Regions from separate parts of the Kitasatospora sp. HPM-01-4 genome, predicted to be linked through region 3. Evidence: riboswitches for the same ligand, from Rfam matches in the RefSeq annotation. Region 3 holds a riboswitch; each other region holds the start of a gene.

Region 1 (4,116 bases), 6.1 Mb from region 3:
GAAGAAGCCGGAGATGCGCAGCGTCACGTCGATGCGCGGGCGGCCCAGCTCCTGCGGGCTGATCGCCTCGAGACCGGTGACCCGGCGCGAGGCGTCGTCCCAGACCGGGCGGACGCCGAGCAGGGCGAAGGCCTCGGCGATGTCGTCGCCCGCCGTACGCATCGCGCTGGTGCCCCAGAGCGAGAGGCCGACCGAGGGCGGGAAGGCGCCGTCGTTGTCCGCCCGGTAGCGCTCGATCAGCGAGGCGGCCAGGGCCTGGCCGGTCTCCCAGGCCAGCTTGCTGGGGACGGCCTTGGGGTCGACCGAGTAGAAGTTGCGGCCGGTCGGCAGCACGTTGACCAGTCCGCGCAGCGGGGAGCCGGACGGTCCGGCCGGGACGAAGCCGCCGTTCAGCGCGTGCAGCACGGCGTCCAGCTCGTCGGTGGTCCGCATCAGGCGCGGCACCACCTGGCGGGCGGCGAAGTCCAGCACCTGGCGGACCGCCTCGCCGTGCCCGGCCGCGACCTTCTCCACCGCCTCCGGTGCCCAGTCCTCGGCCTCCATCGCCTCGACCAGCGCACGTGCCTGGGCCTCGGCCGCGTCGGTGGCACCGAGGGTCGGCGCCGCCTCGTCCAGGCCGAGCGCCTCGCGCAGGCCGGGCAGAGCGTTCACACCGCCCCAGATCTGCCGGGCGCGCAGGATGGCGAGCACGATGTTGATCCGGTCCTCGCCGACCGGGGCCTGGCCGAGGACGTGCAGGCCGTCCCGGATCTGGGCGTCCTTGACCTCGCACAGCCAGCCGTCGACGTGCAGCAGGAAGTCGTCGAAGCCGTCGTCCTCGGGGCGCTCCCGGAGACCGAGGTCGTGGTCGAGCCGGGCGGCCTGGATCAGGGTCCAGATCTGGGCGCGGATCGCGGGCAGCTTGGCCGGGTCCATCGCGGCGATGTTGCTGTGCTCGTCGAGCAGTTGCTCAAGGCGCGCGATGTCGCCGTAGGAGTCGGCGCGGGCCATCGGCGGGACCAGGTGGTCGACCAGGGTGGCGTGGGCACGGCGCTTGGCCTGGGTGCCCTCGCCCGGGTCGTTCACCAGGAACGGGTAGATCAGCGGGAGGTCGCCGAGTACGGCGTCCGGACCGCAGGCGGCCGACAGCGCGGCCGTCTTGCCCGGCAGCCACTCCAGGTTGCCGTGCTTGCCGAGGTGTATCACCGCGTGGGCGCCGAAGCCGCCGTCCTCCCGGGCGGCCGCGATCCAGCGGTAGGCCGCCAGGTAGTGGTGCGAGGGCGGCAGGTCGGGGTCGTGGTAGATGGCGACCGGGTTCTCACCGAACCCGCGCGGCGGCTGGATCAGCACCAGCAGGTTGCCGGAGCGGATCGCGGCCAGCACGATGTCGCCGTCCGGGTTCCGGCTGCGGTCCACGTACAGCTCGCCGGGCGCCGGGCCCCAGTGCTCCTCGACCTGCTCCCGCAGCTCGGCGGGGAGCTCGGCGAACCAGCGGCGGTAGTCGGCGGCCGGGATGCGGACCGGGTTGCGGGCGAGCTGCTCCTCCGTCAGCCAGTCCTGGTCGTAGCCGCCCGCCGCGATCAGCGCGTGGATCAGCGCATCGCCCTCGTGTGAGGCATCGTCGCCGACGTCGAGTCCCGGCAGCTCGTCACCGAGGTCCATGCCCTCCGCGCGCAGCCGGTGCAGCAGCCGGACCGCGCTGGCCGGGGTGTCCAGACCGACCGCGTTGCCGACCCGGGCGTGCTTGGTCGGGTACGCGGACAGCACCAGCGCCAACCGCCTCTCGGCGGGCGGGACATGGCGCAGCCGGGCGTGCCGGATCGCGATGCCCGCGACCCGGGCGGCGCGCTCGGGGTCGGCCGCGTAGACGGTCAGGCCGTCCTCGTCCAGCTCCTTGAAGGAGAACGGGACGGTGATCAGGCGGCCGTCGAACTCGGGTACGGCGACCTGGGTGGCGGTGTCCAGCGGGGAGAGGCCGTCGTCGCTGCCCTCCCACTGGGCCCGCGACCAGGTCAGGCAGAGCGCCTGGAGGATCGGCCGGTCGAGCGCGGCGAGCGCGCCCGCGTCCCAGGCCTCCTCGTCCCCGCCCGCCTGCGCCTCGGCCGGGCGGGTGCCGCCGGCGGCCAGCACCGTGGTGACGATCGCGTCGGCCCGGCCCAACTCGGCCAGCAGCTCGGACTCGGCGCCGCGCAGCGAGGAGCAGTACAGCGGCATCGCACGGCCGCCCTGGTCCTCGATCGCCCGGCACAGGGTCTCGACGAAGGCGGTGTTGCCGCTCATGTGGTGGGCGCGGTAGTAGAGCACCGCGATCAGGGGGCCCTCGGTGGTCGAAGGCGTGCGCTCCAGCGGGCCCCAGGCGGGGGCCGAGGCGGGCGGGGCGAAACCGTGGCCGGTGAGCAGCACGGTGTCGGAGAGGAAGGCGCCGAGCTCGGCCAGGTTGGCCGCGCCGCCGTGCGCCAGGTAGGCGTGCGCCTCGGCGGCGATCCCGGCGGGGACGGTGGACAGCTCCATCAGCTGGGCGTCCGGCGCCTGTTCACCCGTGAGCACGACCACCGGGCGAGGGCCGGCCAGCAGCGCGTCCAGGCCCTCCTGCCAGGCCCGGCGGCCGCCGAGCAGCCGGACGATCACCAGCTCGGTGCCCTCCAGCAGCGCGGGCAGCTCCTCGGGGGTCAGCCGGGCCGGGTTCCCGAGGCGGAAGCGCACCGGGCCCTGCGAGGCGCGGGCGCTGAGGAGATCGGTGTCGGAGGTCGACAGCAGCAGGATCATGCGGTGGGCCTCCCGGCCTGGTGGATGGTGGGCCGAGCGGTGCGGTGCTCGGCGGACGGCGGAGTGCGGCGGGTGCCCGGCCGGCCCACGGGAACGGGTGGCGTGGGAGCGTGCGGCGCCGGCTCGGCACACCCGGCACACAGCGGGCGGAGCACGGCGGACCCGGGCATGCGGGAGCGCATCACTTCTGGCCTTCCTCGGGGTCCGCGCCCCGGGCTGGTCGAGGACGGCGGGAGTACCTGGCTCCCAGGGCCCAGTTGAGCCGTGGTTACAGTGGCGGGACCGCACCGGTTTTCCACCGGTTTCCTCCGCATATGCCGTCAGGCCGCCCGCGCGGGCCGCCCGGGAGCATCGTACGGGTTGCGACTGACCTGGGGGGAGTGTGATCTGTTCGGTACGGTGCACCCCGAGCGGTGATCTGTATGCTCGCCGCCATGCCACCCACACCCGACGCCGTCGTGCCGGGCCCCGGTGCGCCCGACCGCGACCGTTCGGACGCCTGTCCGGGGGCCCTGCGGCTGCACACCGCCGACGACGGCTCCCTCGCCCGGATCCGGATACCCGGCGGACTGCTGACGGACCGTCAGGCGATCGCGCTCGCCGAGGCCGCCGAGGAGCTGGGCGACGGCGAGTTGGAGACCACCTCGCGCGGCAACGTGCAACTGCGCGGCCTGCCTTCGGACTCCGGTCTCGAACTCGGCCGCCGCCTGCGCGCCGCCGGACTGCTGCCCTCGGACACCCATGAGCGGGTCCGCAACATCGTCGCCTCCCCGGCCGCGGGGCTGGACGGCCTCGGCCACGCCGACGTCCAGGACTGGGCCCGCGAACTGGACCGGCGCCTGTGCGCGAGCGAGGCGGCGGCCGGGCTCTCCGGCAAGTTCCTCTTCGCCCTGGACGACGGGCGCGGTGACGTCGCCGCCCTCGACGCCGATGTGACATTGATCGCAACCGCCGGCGGCGGCGCCCTGCTGCGCCTCGGCCGCGCCGCCACCGCCCGCCCGGTGCCGCCCGGCCGCGCCGCCGAAGGTGCGGTCCGCGCCGCCGAGGAGTTCCTGCACGCGCTGCGCGCCACCGGCACCAAGGCCTGGCACCTGCGCGAGGCGCCCGAACTGCTCGACCCGGGCACCGAAGAGCTGCCGGCCCTGCCCGGCGCCGCCCCTGCCCCCGGCGCCCTGCCCGGCGGGCTCTCGGTCGGCCTGCGGTTCGGCCGGGTCGGCGCGGCACGGTGGCGGCTGCTGGCCGCGGCCTCGGCCGGGGAACTGCGCCTGACCCCCTGGAGGGGAGTCATCCTGCCGGGGGCGGCGGCCGGCCGGCTGCCCGAGCTGGCGGCGGCCGGGTTCCGTACCGACCCCGGTTCGGCCTGGGAGCGGG
Region 2 (4,116 bases), 1.6 Mb from region 3:
GGTGGCCGGGGTGGGCGCCGTCGGCGCGGCGGGCCGTACCGGGCAGACGGGTCACCGTCGCACCGGTACCGATCGTCGGCTGGAGCGGGGCATCACGGTCGCGCGGATTCCGAGACGTCACGCCGTGCAGTCTTCCCCGTGCACCGGCCTTCTGTCACATCCGGTTCGGCGCGTCTTCGGCCGCCCGGTTGGACTGGGTGGAAGAGATCGGGCAACAGCCCGCAAACCGGGCCTGATATTCGAATTGTTGGCTTGATTCGAATGTCGTGCACCCAACAAAACTGAACAAAGCTGATCGACGAATCATCAGATCAAGGCCGGAAGTGATCCTTTGGCGGTCCTGATCGACGTGATCGACGATATACTCGGAGTAACCGTACCCTTGGCTCAGAGCAGCGGCGTGAGCCAGCGGCGCAGCACCTCGGCGTAGCCGTCCGGATCGGCGTTCCAGAGCTGGGCGTGCTCCGCGCCCGGCACCTCGTGCAGGCTCACCAGGTCGCTGCGGCGCTGCGCGAGGCGGCGGGCGGCCGCGATCGGCGCGATGCTGTCCGCCGGACTTCCCAGCAGCAGGGTCGGCACGCGCAGGCCGGTCCCGTCCGCGAGGCGGGCGAGGGCCTCCAGGTCCACCTTGGTACGGCCTTCTGCGGCCAGCGCGCCCAGGTTGGCGAGGGCGCTCGGGATGCCGGCGCGGACGCTCTCCCTGCGCACGCTCGCCGACCAGTCGAGGATCGGGGAGTCCAGTACCAGACCGGCGATCGGCTCCTGCCGGGAGGACCTTTCGGCGGCCATCAGGCACATCGTGGCGCCCAGCGACCAGCCGTACAGCACCACCCGCCCCGCGCCGCTGTCCAGGGCGAACCGGATCGCCGACTCGACGTCCCGCCACTCGGTCTCGCCGAAGTGGCCGAGCCCGTCCGGCGACGGCGGGGCGCCGGCGTCGCCCCGGTAGGTGACGGTGAGTGTCGGCATCTTCAGCGAGCGCAACACCGGGAGCACCGGCAGCGCCTGGGTGCGGTCGGCGCCCGGACCGTGCACCAGGATCACCCAGCTGCCGCGCATGGCGTCGACGCGCCAGGCCGGCAGCGGCCCGAGCTCGCCCTGGACGGCGGTCTCGGTGAACCCGATGCCGAGGGCGCTGGTCGGGTCTCCGCGGTAGACCCGGGGGGTCAGCTCGACCTCGGTGCCGGCGGTGAGGGTTCCGCTCTCCGAGCGTTCCAGCCGACGGGTGACGGTCTGGACGTCGGTGCCCAGGACCTCGCCGACCACCGCGTGGCCGCCGCGCGGCCACTCCAGTGCGTAGCGGCCCGGGCGTACCGTCTCCGGGGCCCGGGTGAGGGAGACGCGTCCGGCGGCGACGTCGTGCACCCACAGGTTGGCCTCGCCGGGCTTCCCGAACAGCGGGTGGACCGTGCGCTCGGACACCCTTCGGCCGATCAGGACGATCGCTGCTCCGGCTCCGACGGCGGCGACCGCCACAGCGGCGGCCGCCACGGCGGCGGCGGTTCCCCTACGCATAGTGTTCCCCGGTGTGAGCTGGTTTGGAAGGCACCTCCAGTGCACTCTCCGCGCGGCGGGCCTGCCACCGGAAGGCGGACCCGCGAACGGCCGCCCGGGGCCGCGGCCTCTTTACCACGGCCTCTTTACCGCGGCCTCTTTACCGCGGCCTCTCTACTGCGGCCCCTCTACTGCGGCCAGGGCGGCGGGCGGAGAGCTCCCGGAGACGGCGTGCCGCACGGCGGGCGGCCGAGGCGGTTGTGATCAAGCCCTCCGCGCGGTTTGTTGACTCCCGGTCGCGGACCGTGGTGGGATCTTTCAGCCAAACGGAGGCATGCAGAGGAAGCCGGTGCGAGTCCGGCGCGGTCCCGCCACTGTCACCGGGGAGCACGCTCGATCCATGGTCACGGTGGTCCGGTCGTACGGCTGCTGGAAGGCCCGAGGGTGTGTCCGACCCGGAAGCCAGGAGACTCTCGCCCCCGGTACGTCGATCCAGGGCGCGGACCCTGAGTGAGGACACGCCCGCCATGCAGGCTGCCCCGGCCGAGGTCAGGCCGCCGTTCGACCGAGCCGTACCCGTCGCCCGGGCCGCCGCCGAATCCGCGCCGTGCCCCGCCTGAATCGCGGCTCCGCCTTCGCCCTGGGCAGCATCGCCGGCTACCTCGCCGACGCCGCCTTCGCCGACCCCCGGCGCGGCCACCCGGTCGCCGTCTTCGGTACCGCTGCCGGGCGGCTGGAGCGCGCCCTGTGGCGTGACCACCGGGCGGCCGGCGCCGTGTACACCGCCGTCTGCGTCGGCACGGTCGCGGCCGGGGCGCACCTCGCCGGACGGGCACTCGGGCGCAGCCGGTACGGGCAGGCCGCGCTGGCCGCCGCCGCGACCTGGACGGTGCTCGGCGGTACCTCGCTGACCCGGGAGGCCACGACCATCGGCCGTTCCCTGCGCGCCGGTGAGCTCGCCGCCGCCCGGGAGCGGCTGCCTCATCTGTGCGGCCGCGATCCGAGCTCGCTGGACGAGCAGCAGATCGCGCGCGCGGTCGTCGAGTCGGTGGCCGAGAACACCGCCGATGCCGTGGTCAACGCGCTGACCTGGGGTGCGCTGGCCGGTACGCCCGGGCTGCTGGCCTTCAGGGCCGTCAACACGCTGGACGCGATGGTCGGGCACCGTTCGCCGCGCCACCTGCGCTTCGGCTGGGCCTCGGCGCGGCTGGACGACCTGGCCGGCTGGCCCGGTGCCCGGCTGACCGCCCTGCTCGCGGTGGCCGCCGCACCCGAACCCCGAAGGGCCTGGCGCGTCTGGCGGCGGGACGGCTCAGCGCACCCGAGTCCCAACGCCGGGCAGGCCGAGTCCGCGTTCGCCGGGGCGCTCGGGGTCCGGCTGGGCGGGACGCTGCGGTACGGCGAGCGGGTGGAGCACCGGCCGGTGCTCGGTGCGGAGTTGCGGCCGGTGGCGGTCGAGGACATCGAGCGGGCGTGCCTGCTCTCCCGGCGGGTCGGGGCCCTGGCGCTGGCGGTCACCGTGACCGCTCGGGCGCTGTGGGCCTGGCGGCGGGGGCGGTCGTGAGCCGCGGTCTGATGGCGGGTCCGGGCGGGCGGGTGGCCCCTGGGGAGCGCACGGAACCGCGCGAGCGGCTCGTCGAGGCAGTCCGCGCTTGTTCGCGTGTTTCCTCGCGCCCCCGGACGGTGCCGGAGCGGGTGGCCGGGAGCGGTGCCGAGGCGGACGGCCGCTCGCGCGGTTCCTCGCGCCTGCGGGTACTGCCCTTGGGAAGGACTGTCGAGCGGAGCGGAGGAGCATGAGCGGGGCACTGCTGGTCGCCGGGACGACCTCGGATGCGGGCAAGAGCGTGGTCACGGCGGGCATCTGCCGCTGGCTGGCCCGACAGGGCGTCAGGGTGGCGCCGTTCAAGGCGCAGAACATGTCGCTCAACTCCTTCGTCACGGCCGACGGCGCCGAGATCGGCCGCGCGCAGGCGATGCAGGCTCAGGCCGCCCGGGTCGAGCCGGAGGCGGCGATGAATCCCGTGCTGCTGAAGCCCGGTGGCGACGGCCGCAGCCAGGTGGTGCTGCTCGGCAGGCCGGTGGCCGAGGTGGGTGCGCTGGACTACCGCGAGCGCAAGCCCGTCCTGCTGGAGCGGGCCCTGGAGTGCCTGGCCGATCTGCGGAGCCGGTACGAGGTGGTGGTCTGCGAGGGCGCGGGCTCGCCCGCCGAGATCAACCTGCGGGACCGGGACATCGCCAACATGGGGCTGGCCACGGCCGCCGGGCTGCCGGTGGTGGTGGTCGGGGACATCGACCGGGGCGGGGTCTTCGCCGCGATGTACGGGACGCTGGCGCTGCTCTCGGCACAGGACCAGCGGCATGTCGCCGGCTGGTTCGTCAACAAGTTCCGGGGCGACGCGCGGCTGCTGGCACCGGGCCTGGAGATGCTGCACCGGCTGACCGGGCGTCCGGTGCTCGGCACCCTGCCGATGCTCTCCGGTCTGTGGCTGGACGCCGAGGACTCGCTGGACCTGACCACCGTGGTGGACCGGGGCCAGGTGAGCGGCCCGGTCGGGCGGGACGTGCTGCGGGTGGCCGTGGTGCGGTTCCCGAGGCTGTCCAACTTCACCGATGTGGACGCGC
Region 3 (4,116 bases):
GCCAGCCGGAACTGCAGGGCCTGGGCGTTGCTCAACGGGGCGCCGAACGCCTCGCGTTGGGCGAGGTAGGCCGTGGTGCGCTCCAGTGCGCTCTGGGCGCCGCCGAGCGAGCAGGCGGCGATGCCGAGGCGGCCGCCGTTGAGCCCGCCCATGGCGATCCGGAAGCCGTCTCCCTCCGCTCCGAGCAGCCGGTCGGCGGGCAGCCGCACGCCGTCCAGCAGTACCTGCCGGGTGGGTTGGGCGTTCCAGCCCATCTTCCGCTCGTTCGGCCCGAAGGACAGGCCCGCATCGCCGTGCTCCACCACGAAGGCGGAGATCCCCTCCGAGCCGGGGCCGCCGGTGCGCGCCATCACCACGTAGACCTGCGAGGAGCCGGCCCCCGAGATGAACTGCTTGACTCCCCGCAGGACCCAGTGGTCACCGTCGCGTACGGCACGGGTGGTGATCGCGGCGGCGTCGGAGCCGGCACCCGGTTCGGTCAGGCAGTAGCTGCCGAGGTACTCCGCCGAGCAGAGTCGCGGCAGCCACCGCGCACGCTGCCCGTCGGTGCCGTTCCGGTCGATCATCCAGGCGACCATGTTGTGGATGGACAGGTAGGCCGCGATCGACGGGCAGCCGGTGGCGAGCGCCTCGAACGCCACGACGCCGTCCAGGCGGGTGAGTTCGGAGCCGCCGACGCCCTCGCGGACGTACACGCCGCCCAGGCCGACCTCCGCCGCCTTGCGCAGCACGTCGACCGGGAAGTACTTGGACTGGTCCCACTCCACCGCGTGCGGAGCCAGGTACTCGTCGGCGAAGGCCCGCGTGGTCTGTGCGATGGCGAGTTGATCGTTCGTCAGGTCGTGCACGGTGCTCACTCCATCGTGGGGATGGTGAAGCTCGCGCCCTCCTTGACCCCCGAGGGCCAGCGCGAGGTGACGGTCCGGGTGCGGGTGTAGAAGCGGATCGAGTCCGGGCCGTGCTGGTTCAGGTCGCCGAATCCCGAGCGCTTCCAGCCGCCGAAGGTGTGGTAGGCGATCGGCACCGGGATCGGCACGTTCACTCCGACCATGCCGGTGTTCACCCGGCGGGTGAAGTCGCGCGCGGTGTCGCCGTCCCGGGTGAAGATGGCCACACCGTTGCCGAACTCGTGCTCGCTGGGCAGGCGCAGGGCTTCCTCGTAGTCCGCGGCGCGCACCACGCAGAGCACCGGGCCGAAGATCTCCTCGCGGTGGATCCGCATGCCGGGGGTGACCCGGTCGAACAGCGACGCGCCGAGGAAGTAGCCGTCCTCGTGGCCTTCCAGCCGGAAGTCCCGGCCGTCGACCAGGAGTTCGGCGCCCTCCTGGACCCCGAGCTCGATGTGGTCGCGGACCCGGTCCAGTGCCTCCCGGGTGACCAGCGGGCCGAAGTCGGCGGCCGGGTCGTCCGAGCGGCCGACCTTCAGTGCCGCGATCCGCTCGGTCAGTTTCGCCACCAGGGCGTCGGCGGTCTCCTCACCCACCGGGACGGCCACCGAGATCGCCATGCAGCGCTCGCCGGCCGACCCGTACCCGGCGCCGATCAGAGCGTCGGCGGCCTGGTCGAGGTCGGCGTCCGGCATGATGATCATGTGGTTCTTGGCCCCGCCGAAGCACTGCGCGCGCTTGCCGTGCGCGGCCGCGGTGGCGTAGACGTACTGGGCGACCGGGGTGGAGCCGACGAACCCGAGCGCCTGGACCCGCGGATCCTCCAGCAGGGTGTCGACGGCCTCCTTGTCACCGTTGACGACGTTGAGCACCCCCGGCGGCAGCCCGGCCTCCAGGAAGAGCTCGGCCAGCCGCAGCGGCACCGAGGGGTCGCGCTCGGAGGGCTTGAGGATGAAGGCGTTGCCGCAGGCCAGCGCGGGGGCCGCCTTCCAGAGCGGGATCATCGCCGGGAAGTTGAACGGGGTGATGCCCGCGACCACGCCCAGCGGCTGGCGCATCGAGTACACGTCGACGCCGGTACCGGCGTTGTCGCTGAACTCGCCCTTGAGCAGATGCGGGATCCCGGCGGCGAACTCGACCACCTCCAGGCCGCGTTGCAGGTCACCATGGGCGTCGGCGATGGTCTTGCCGTGCTCGGCGGAGAGCAGCCGGGCGATCTCCTCCCTCTGCTCCTCGACCAGTTGCAGGAAGCGCAGCAGCACCCGGGCACGGCGCTGCGGGTTCCAGGCGGCCCAGCCGGGCTGGGCCTGCTCGGCATCGGCGATCGCGGCCTCGACCTCGGCACGGCTCGCGAGCGGCACCCGGGCCTGCACCCGACCGGTGTTGGGGTCGTAGACGTCGCCGAAGCGCCCGGAGGCGCCGGGGATCCGCTTTCCGGCGACGAAGTGGCTCAGTTCTCGGACCATCGGTTCCTTCTCTCGACAGGGGTGGGAGAGGAGGAATGGAGAGCACCGCCGACGGCCCGGCGCACGGTGGTGCGGCCGCGGACCGGCTCGGCGGTTCAGGCTGACATACCCTCAGGAGCGGTGTGCACCAAGGGTTTTCGGCACAGCACAGCCAGGGTCGGCGAACAGCGGGCGGCCCGGAGTCATGCGTGTCGTCTCCATCCTCGTGGAAAACACGAACCATCCGCGGCCGGTATCCTGACTCCCGGATCACCACCCGCCCTCGGGCCTTCCCGGCTGGCTGCCAGTGGCCGTGACTCCTGCGAGGACGAGCTCCCCGGTCACAGTGGCGGGACCGTGCCGGACTCACACCGGCTTCCCTGACACCGCGGACCTGCCACGACCATATAGTTGGACGTCCTAGTAAGTCCAGGGGTGGCGCCGCCCCGCGCGAGCGTTCCCTCACAGACCTGCTCAATTCCCGGGCGCCCGGCGCTCCAGCGCACCGCGCACCTTCCGACACCACCCGGTGCCCATCCCTCGAACGGGCCTAATCGGTCGTACGGACCGCTCTTCGGCGCTCTGTGTCGATAGAACGGAGGGCAGCACCGGGGTGCCGCCGCGCGCCGTCAGAGTCCCTGACCCGCCCGAGGGCACCCAGCAGATCGTCGCCGAAGCCGCCGCGCCGCTGATCGACGACGCGGCCAACCGCGACCCCCGCCGGTACCGCGCCCCCTAGCAGCTCGACCTGGCCCGCTACCGGCCGGGGCGGACTGAGGACCACGTAGGCCGTGGACGTGGTCGATCAGCTCAGGAGACGACCGACGCAGCCCAGCGGCATCGCGCGCCGGCAACTGGGCGCTCCAGGCACGCCACAGGGGACGGCCGGCTTCGGGCACGCCGATCAGTTCGCACACCACGGCCATCGGCAGCGGATAGGCGAAGTGCGCGATGAGGTCGACGGTCCGCGACTCGCCGGCCTGGACGCGAAGATCCTCCAGCAGGCGTTCGGCGATGCCCTCGATACGGGGCCGCAGGCCGTCCACACGCCGCGCGGTGAACGCCCGCGCCACCAGCCCCCGCATGCGAGCGTGCCTGGGCCGATCCATGTCCAGGAGGGTGTCCGAGAAGTACCGGTGGACGCGGGAGGGCAGGCCCATCGCCTCCATACGCGCGGCCTTCAGATCCGGGCCCGAGTAACCGGCGACCGATTCTGGAGAGTTGACGAACCTGGGGTCGCGCAGCAGGTCCCGGACGTCCTGGTGCCGGGTGACGATCCAGACCGTGGAGCCGTCGGGAAGCCTGCCAGGGCGACCGGGCCCTGCTCGCGCACCCGGCCGTACCCGGTGAAGGGATCGGCCAGCAAGTCCGGAGTGGGAAGACACAACTCCGGTGGGGCGTGTGTCATGTGTCCCCTCTCAGGGGCAGGGTCCGTTCCCGCCGACCCCGGCGGTGGTGGTTCAACGGTGCTCAGCCCCGGAGGTCACGACCGGAAGGCCGGTGGTTCACTTGCCGTCGTCTGATGGTCTGTTCTATAAGTAATAGAGCAGATATACCCGGCGGGAGGCCGTGTGATCCTGAGCATCGACCTGAGCAGCGACGTCCCGATCTACCAGCAGATCAGGAACCAGGTCGTCGAGGCCGTCGCCGCCGGGGATCTGGTCGAGGGGAGCGCCCTGCCTTCGACACGGCAGCTGGCAGGCGACCTCGGCATCAACTTCCACACCGTCAACAAGGCGTACGACCTGCTGCGTCAGGAGGGCCTGCTGCGGCTGAACCGCAAG
Region 4 (4,116 bases), 4.4 Mb from region 3:
ACTGCTCGGCCAGCTCGCTGGAGCGCTCGTACGCGGTGAGCATGATCCGCTCGGCGATCAGCGTGGAGAGCTGCTTGGCCTCGGCGGAGTCGAAGTCCAGCCGGAGCTTGAAGAAGACGTCCTGCAGGCCCATCACGCCCAGACCGACCGGCCGCCAGCGGGAGTTGGAGGTGCCGGCCTCGGTGGTCGGGTAGAAGTTGATGTCGATGACCCGGTCCAGGAAGGTCACGGCGGTGCGCACGGTGGCGTCCAGCCGCTCCCAGTCCATCGCGTTCAGCAGGTCGCCGGCGGTGGCGCCGTCGGCCACGTGCGCGCCGAGGTTGACCGAGCCCAGGTTGCAGACCGCGGTCTCGGAGTCGTCGGTGACCTCCAGGATCTCGGTGCAGAGGTTGGAGGAGTGCACCGTGCGGCCGGGCAGCGCGGTCTGGTTGGCGGCGCGGTTGGAGGCGTCCTTGAAGGTCATCCAGCCGTTGCCGGTCTGGGCCAGGGTGCGCATCATCCGGGCGTACAGGGTCTGCGCCGGGACGGTGCGGACGGCCTTGCCCTCGGCCTCGGCCTTGCGGTAGGCGGCGTCGAACTCGGCGCCCCACAGGTCCACCAGCTCGGGGACGTCGGCGGGAGAGAACAGCGACCAGTCCTCGTTGGCGTTGACCCGGCGCATGAACTCGTCCGGGATCCAGTGCGCCAGGTTGAGGTTGTGGGTCCGGCGGGCCTCCTCGCCGGTGTTGTCGCGGAGCTCCAGGAACTCCTCGATGTCGGCGTGCCAGGTCTCCAGGTAGACGCAGGCCGCGCCCTTGCGGCGGCCGCCCTGGTTGACCGCGGCGACCGAGGAGTCCAGGGTGCGCAGGAACGGGACGATGCCGTTGGACTTGCCGTTGGTGCCCCGGATCAGGCTGCCGCGCGAGCGGATGCGGCTGTAGGAGAGGCCGATGCCGCCGGCGTGCTTGGACAGGCGGGCGATCTGCGCGTAGCGGTTGTAGATCGAGTCGAGGTTGTCCAGCGGGGAGTCCAGCAGGTAGCAGCTGGACATCTGGGGGTGCTTGGTGCCGGAGTTGAAGAGCGTCGGGGAGGAGGTCAGGTACTCCAGGCGGCTCATCAGGCGGTACAGCTCGGCCACCTCGGCCACCGACTGCTCGCTGTCGCCGACCGCCAGGCCGGCCGCGACGCGGAGCAGGAAGTGCTGCGGGGTCTCGATCACCTTGCGGGTGATCGGGTGGCGCAGCAGGTAGCGGGACTGCACGGTGCGCAGGCCGAAGTACTCGAAGCGGTCGTCGCCGGCCAGGTCGACCAGGGCGTCGAAGGCCGCGGCGTGCTTGGCGACCAGGGCGGCGGTGTCATCGCCGATCAGGCCCTCGGTGTGGCCGACGGCGATCGAGGCGGAGAAGGAGATGGCGCCCTGGCTGATCGCCTCGTCGGCGATCTCCATGGCGAGCAGGCGGGCCGCCAGCTTCGAGTACTGCGGGTCCTCGGCGATCATCGACGCGGCGGCCTCCACGGCCAGCCCGCGCAGCTCGGCGAAGTCCGAGCCGGCGTGGCGGCCGCGCAGCGCGGCGGCGGCGACGTGGCCGGGGTCCACCTGGGGGAGGTCAACGCTGCGGTCGGTGAGGAGCCGAAGCAGTGCCGCACCGGGGTCGGTCTGGGTGGTGGCGGCTGAACCCTGGGAAGGCAGGGCAACTGAGGCAGCGATGGTCAAGGCGCTTCTCTCCTGGCGGCGGCGTCGGATGAGGGTCGTATCCGGGTCGACGTGAGCGCAGGGAGGCACAGCGCGCCCGGAAAACCGGCGCGCTCTCTACCCCCTGGCCCACCCGCGAGGCCCGGACGTACTGCGGTGCTGCAAGGCATCTGCGGGGAAGCCATGTGGCACGCCGTCGGCAGGTAACCGGACTTGCGGGCGCTTGGAGAGCCGCCCGCTCACCGCTGCGGGGCAGTCCCGGACTCGCACCGGGTTCCCCTGCTTCGACAGCGAGAGCGAGCATACATGTTGTGGCGGTCCGACGATGCGGCACCACATGTAGTGCCGTGTGTCGCGGCCGGGCCAACCCTGCGGTTGTGCGGGAGGGGTGCTCAGAAGGTGATCGAGTACACCATGAGGTCGGTCCCGGGGGCCGGCGCCCAGTCCCGTTCGGGGGTCCGGCCGAAGCCCAGGCGCTCGTAGATCCGGTGCGCCGCCTTCATTCTCGGGCGGGTCGAGAAGGCCATCCCGGCCAGTCCCAGCTCCCGGCAGCGGTTCATCGTGGCACGGACCAGGGCCTCGCCGGCACCGCGTCCGCGGGCGGCGGCGCCGACCGCCAGCATCCGGATCTCGCCCTCGTGCGGCTCGGCGATGTCGGCCCACTCGGTACCGCCGACCGCGAGGGTCACACAGCCGAGGACCTGGAGGCTGTCCGGGTCGAGCGCGACGAAGAGCTCGGCCTCCTGGTTGCGGCGCCCGGCGTCCCGGAGGAGCTGGACGTAGCCGCTGTCCGGGGAGGTGTGACCGTCGCCCACGAACGCCTCGACCGTGACGTCACCTGCGGCTTCGAGGTCCTCTTCGAGAGCGCGGCGGATGAGGATGCCCATCCGGACAGTGTGCCCGACGGGAGGGCGGCGGCGGCAATCAGGGTGGTGGCGGGTCGGGTGGCGGCGGGCCGGGTGGAGGCGGCGGGCGGGACGGTCGAGGGGCGGGCGGCGCCGGACCGCGGCCCCGGCGGGAAGGCGGAGGCGGCCGGCATGGTGCCGTACAGGCGGTCGGGAAGAACCGGAGCCGCCGGGTGGTTGGGGCCTTCGTGACTGCCATCGGGACCGCCGCCGTGACCGCCTCCTGGGCCCCGCCCGCCGTCGCCCGGGCAGGGCAGCTCACGGCCGATGAGGAAGCCGAGCAGTCCGAAGCCGCCGGTGGCGCCGATCAGGCCGAGCGAGGTCGCGAGGGTGTCGGGGGTCATGGCCTCCAGCCTGGTCCGCGCGGGCCGGCGCCACGAGTGGCAGAAACGACCGGTTGCGTCGAAATCCTGCCAACCCCTGGCAGGCCGGGGAGCGGCCCTGCCGTCCGGGGAGGAGCCGCGCGGGCGGAACCGCGCGGGGCGAGGGCGCGTGGAAGGACCGGGGAGACGAGCGAGGCGGGAGGGAGCGGGACGGGGGCGCACGTACGGCATCCCGGCCGGATGCTGGGGAACGTCGCCGCCGTGGTGCTGGAGCCGGTCCACCCGTTCGAGCTGGGCGTCGCCGCCGAGCTGTTCGGGATCGACCGCAGTGACGACGGGCTGCCGGTGTACGACTTCGCCCTCGTCGCCGACCGCCCGGGGCGGCACCTCACCCACGCCGGCTTCGGTCTGGACGTCCCGTACGGGCCCGAGCGGCTGGCCGAGGCGGACCTGATCGTGGTCACCGCGGTCGGCCGGCGCGCGGAGTACCCGGCGGAGCTCATCGAAGCACTGCGCGCCGCGGTCGAGCGCGGGGCGCGCGCGTTGTCGATCTGCACCGGCAGTTTTCTGCTGGGTGCCGCCGGGCTGCTGGACGGGCGCCGCTCCACCACGCACTGGAAGCACGTCGAGGAGATGGCCCGGCGCTTTCCGCTCACCACCGTCGAGCCCGACGTGCTCTACGTGGACGACGACCCGGTGATCACCTCGGCCGGGACGGCGGCGGGGATCGACGCCGGCCTGCACCTGATCCGCAAGGTGCAGGGCGCGGAGGTGGCCCGGGGGATCGCCCGGCGGATGGTGGTCGCCCCGCACCGGGAGGGCGGGCAGGCGCAGTTCGTCGACCGGCCGGTGCCGGTCCGCGACGCGGACTCGCTCGGCGGGCTGCTCGACTGGCTGAGCCGCCACCTGGACCACGATCTGACGGTCGATCAGCTGGCCGCCCGCGCCCATATGTCACCCCGCACCTTCGCCCGCCGCTTCCAGCAGGAGACCGGTACCACCCCGCACCGCTGGATCACCAACCAGCGCCTGCTGCTGGCCCAGCGCCTGCTGGAGAACACCGGCGAGTCCGTGGACGCGGTCGCCGCCCGCTGCGGCTTCGGCAACGCGGCCGCCCTCCGGCACCACTTCGGCCGCTGGCTCGGTACGACGCCGCAGGCGTACCGCCGTGCTTTTGCCGGGAGTTGACCGAGTACGGAGCCTCTCGCCCCGGGCC

What was found. Region 3 has a riboswitch for cobalamin ahead of ACSMTC_RS03915 (CoA-acylating methylmalonate-semialdehyde dehydrogenase). Riboswitches for the same ligand answer to the same signal wherever they lie in the genome.
Region 1: another riboswitch for cobalamin. It lies ahead of cobN (cobaltochelatase subunit CobN); the one in region 3 lies ahead of ACSMTC_RS03915 (CoA-acylating methylmalonate-semialdehyde dehydrogenase).
Region 2: another riboswitch for cobalamin. It lies ahead of ACSMTC_RS10875 (cobalamin biosynthesis protein); the one in region 3 lies ahead of ACSMTC_RS03915 (CoA-acylating methylmalonate-semialdehyde dehydrogenase).
Region 4: another riboswitch for cobalamin. It lies ahead of ACSMTC_RS23420 (ribonucleoside-diphosphate reductase subunit alpha); the one in region 3 lies ahead of ACSMTC_RS03915 (CoA-acylating methylmalonate-semialdehyde dehydrogenase).

What each region holds. Positions count from the first base shown of each region.
Region 1 is NZ_JBPQGP010000005.1:7,027,704-7,031,819, forward strand. Features, by position in the region: gene cobN (cobaltochelatase subunit CobN) at 1-2,745, opposite strand, end outside; cobalamin riboswitch at 2,957-3,103, opposite strand; gene ACSMTC_RS30795 (cobalamin biosynthesis protein CobG) at 3,180-4,116, shown strand, end outside.
Region 2 is NZ_JBPQGP010000005.1:2,574,973-2,579,088, forward strand. Features, by position in the region: gene ACSMTC_RS10865 (hypothetical protein) at 1-121, opposite strand, end outside; gene ACSMTC_RS10870 (alpha/beta hydrolase family protein) at 388-1,515, opposite strand; cobalamin riboswitch at 1,808-1,989, shown strand; gene ACSMTC_RS10875 (cobalamin biosynthesis protein) at 2,111-3,058, shown strand; gene ACSMTC_RS10880 (cobyric acid synthase) at 3,288-4,116, shown strand, end outside.
Region 3 is NZ_JBPQGP010000005.1:943,874-947,989, forward strand. Features, by position in the region: gene ACSMTC_RS03910 (acyl-CoA dehydrogenase family protein) at 1-857, opposite strand, end outside; gene ACSMTC_RS03915 (CoA-acylating methylmalonate-semialdehyde dehydrogenase) at 854-2,353, opposite strand; cobalamin riboswitch at 2,562-2,755, opposite strand; gene ACSMTC_RS03920 (hypothetical protein) at 2,946-3,071, shown strand; gene ACSMTC_RS03925 (GntR family transcriptional regulator) at 3,904-4,116, shown strand, end outside.
Region 4 is NZ_JBPQGP010000005.1:5,371,909-5,376,024, forward strand. Features, by position in the region: gene ACSMTC_RS23420 (ribonucleoside-diphosphate reductase subunit alpha) at 1-1,687, opposite strand, end outside; cobalamin riboswitch at 1,854-2,011, opposite strand; gene ACSMTC_RS23425 (GNAT family N-acetyltransferase) at 2,065-2,559, opposite strand; gene ACSMTC_RS23430 (helix-turn-helix domain-containing protein) at 3,141-4,088, shown strand.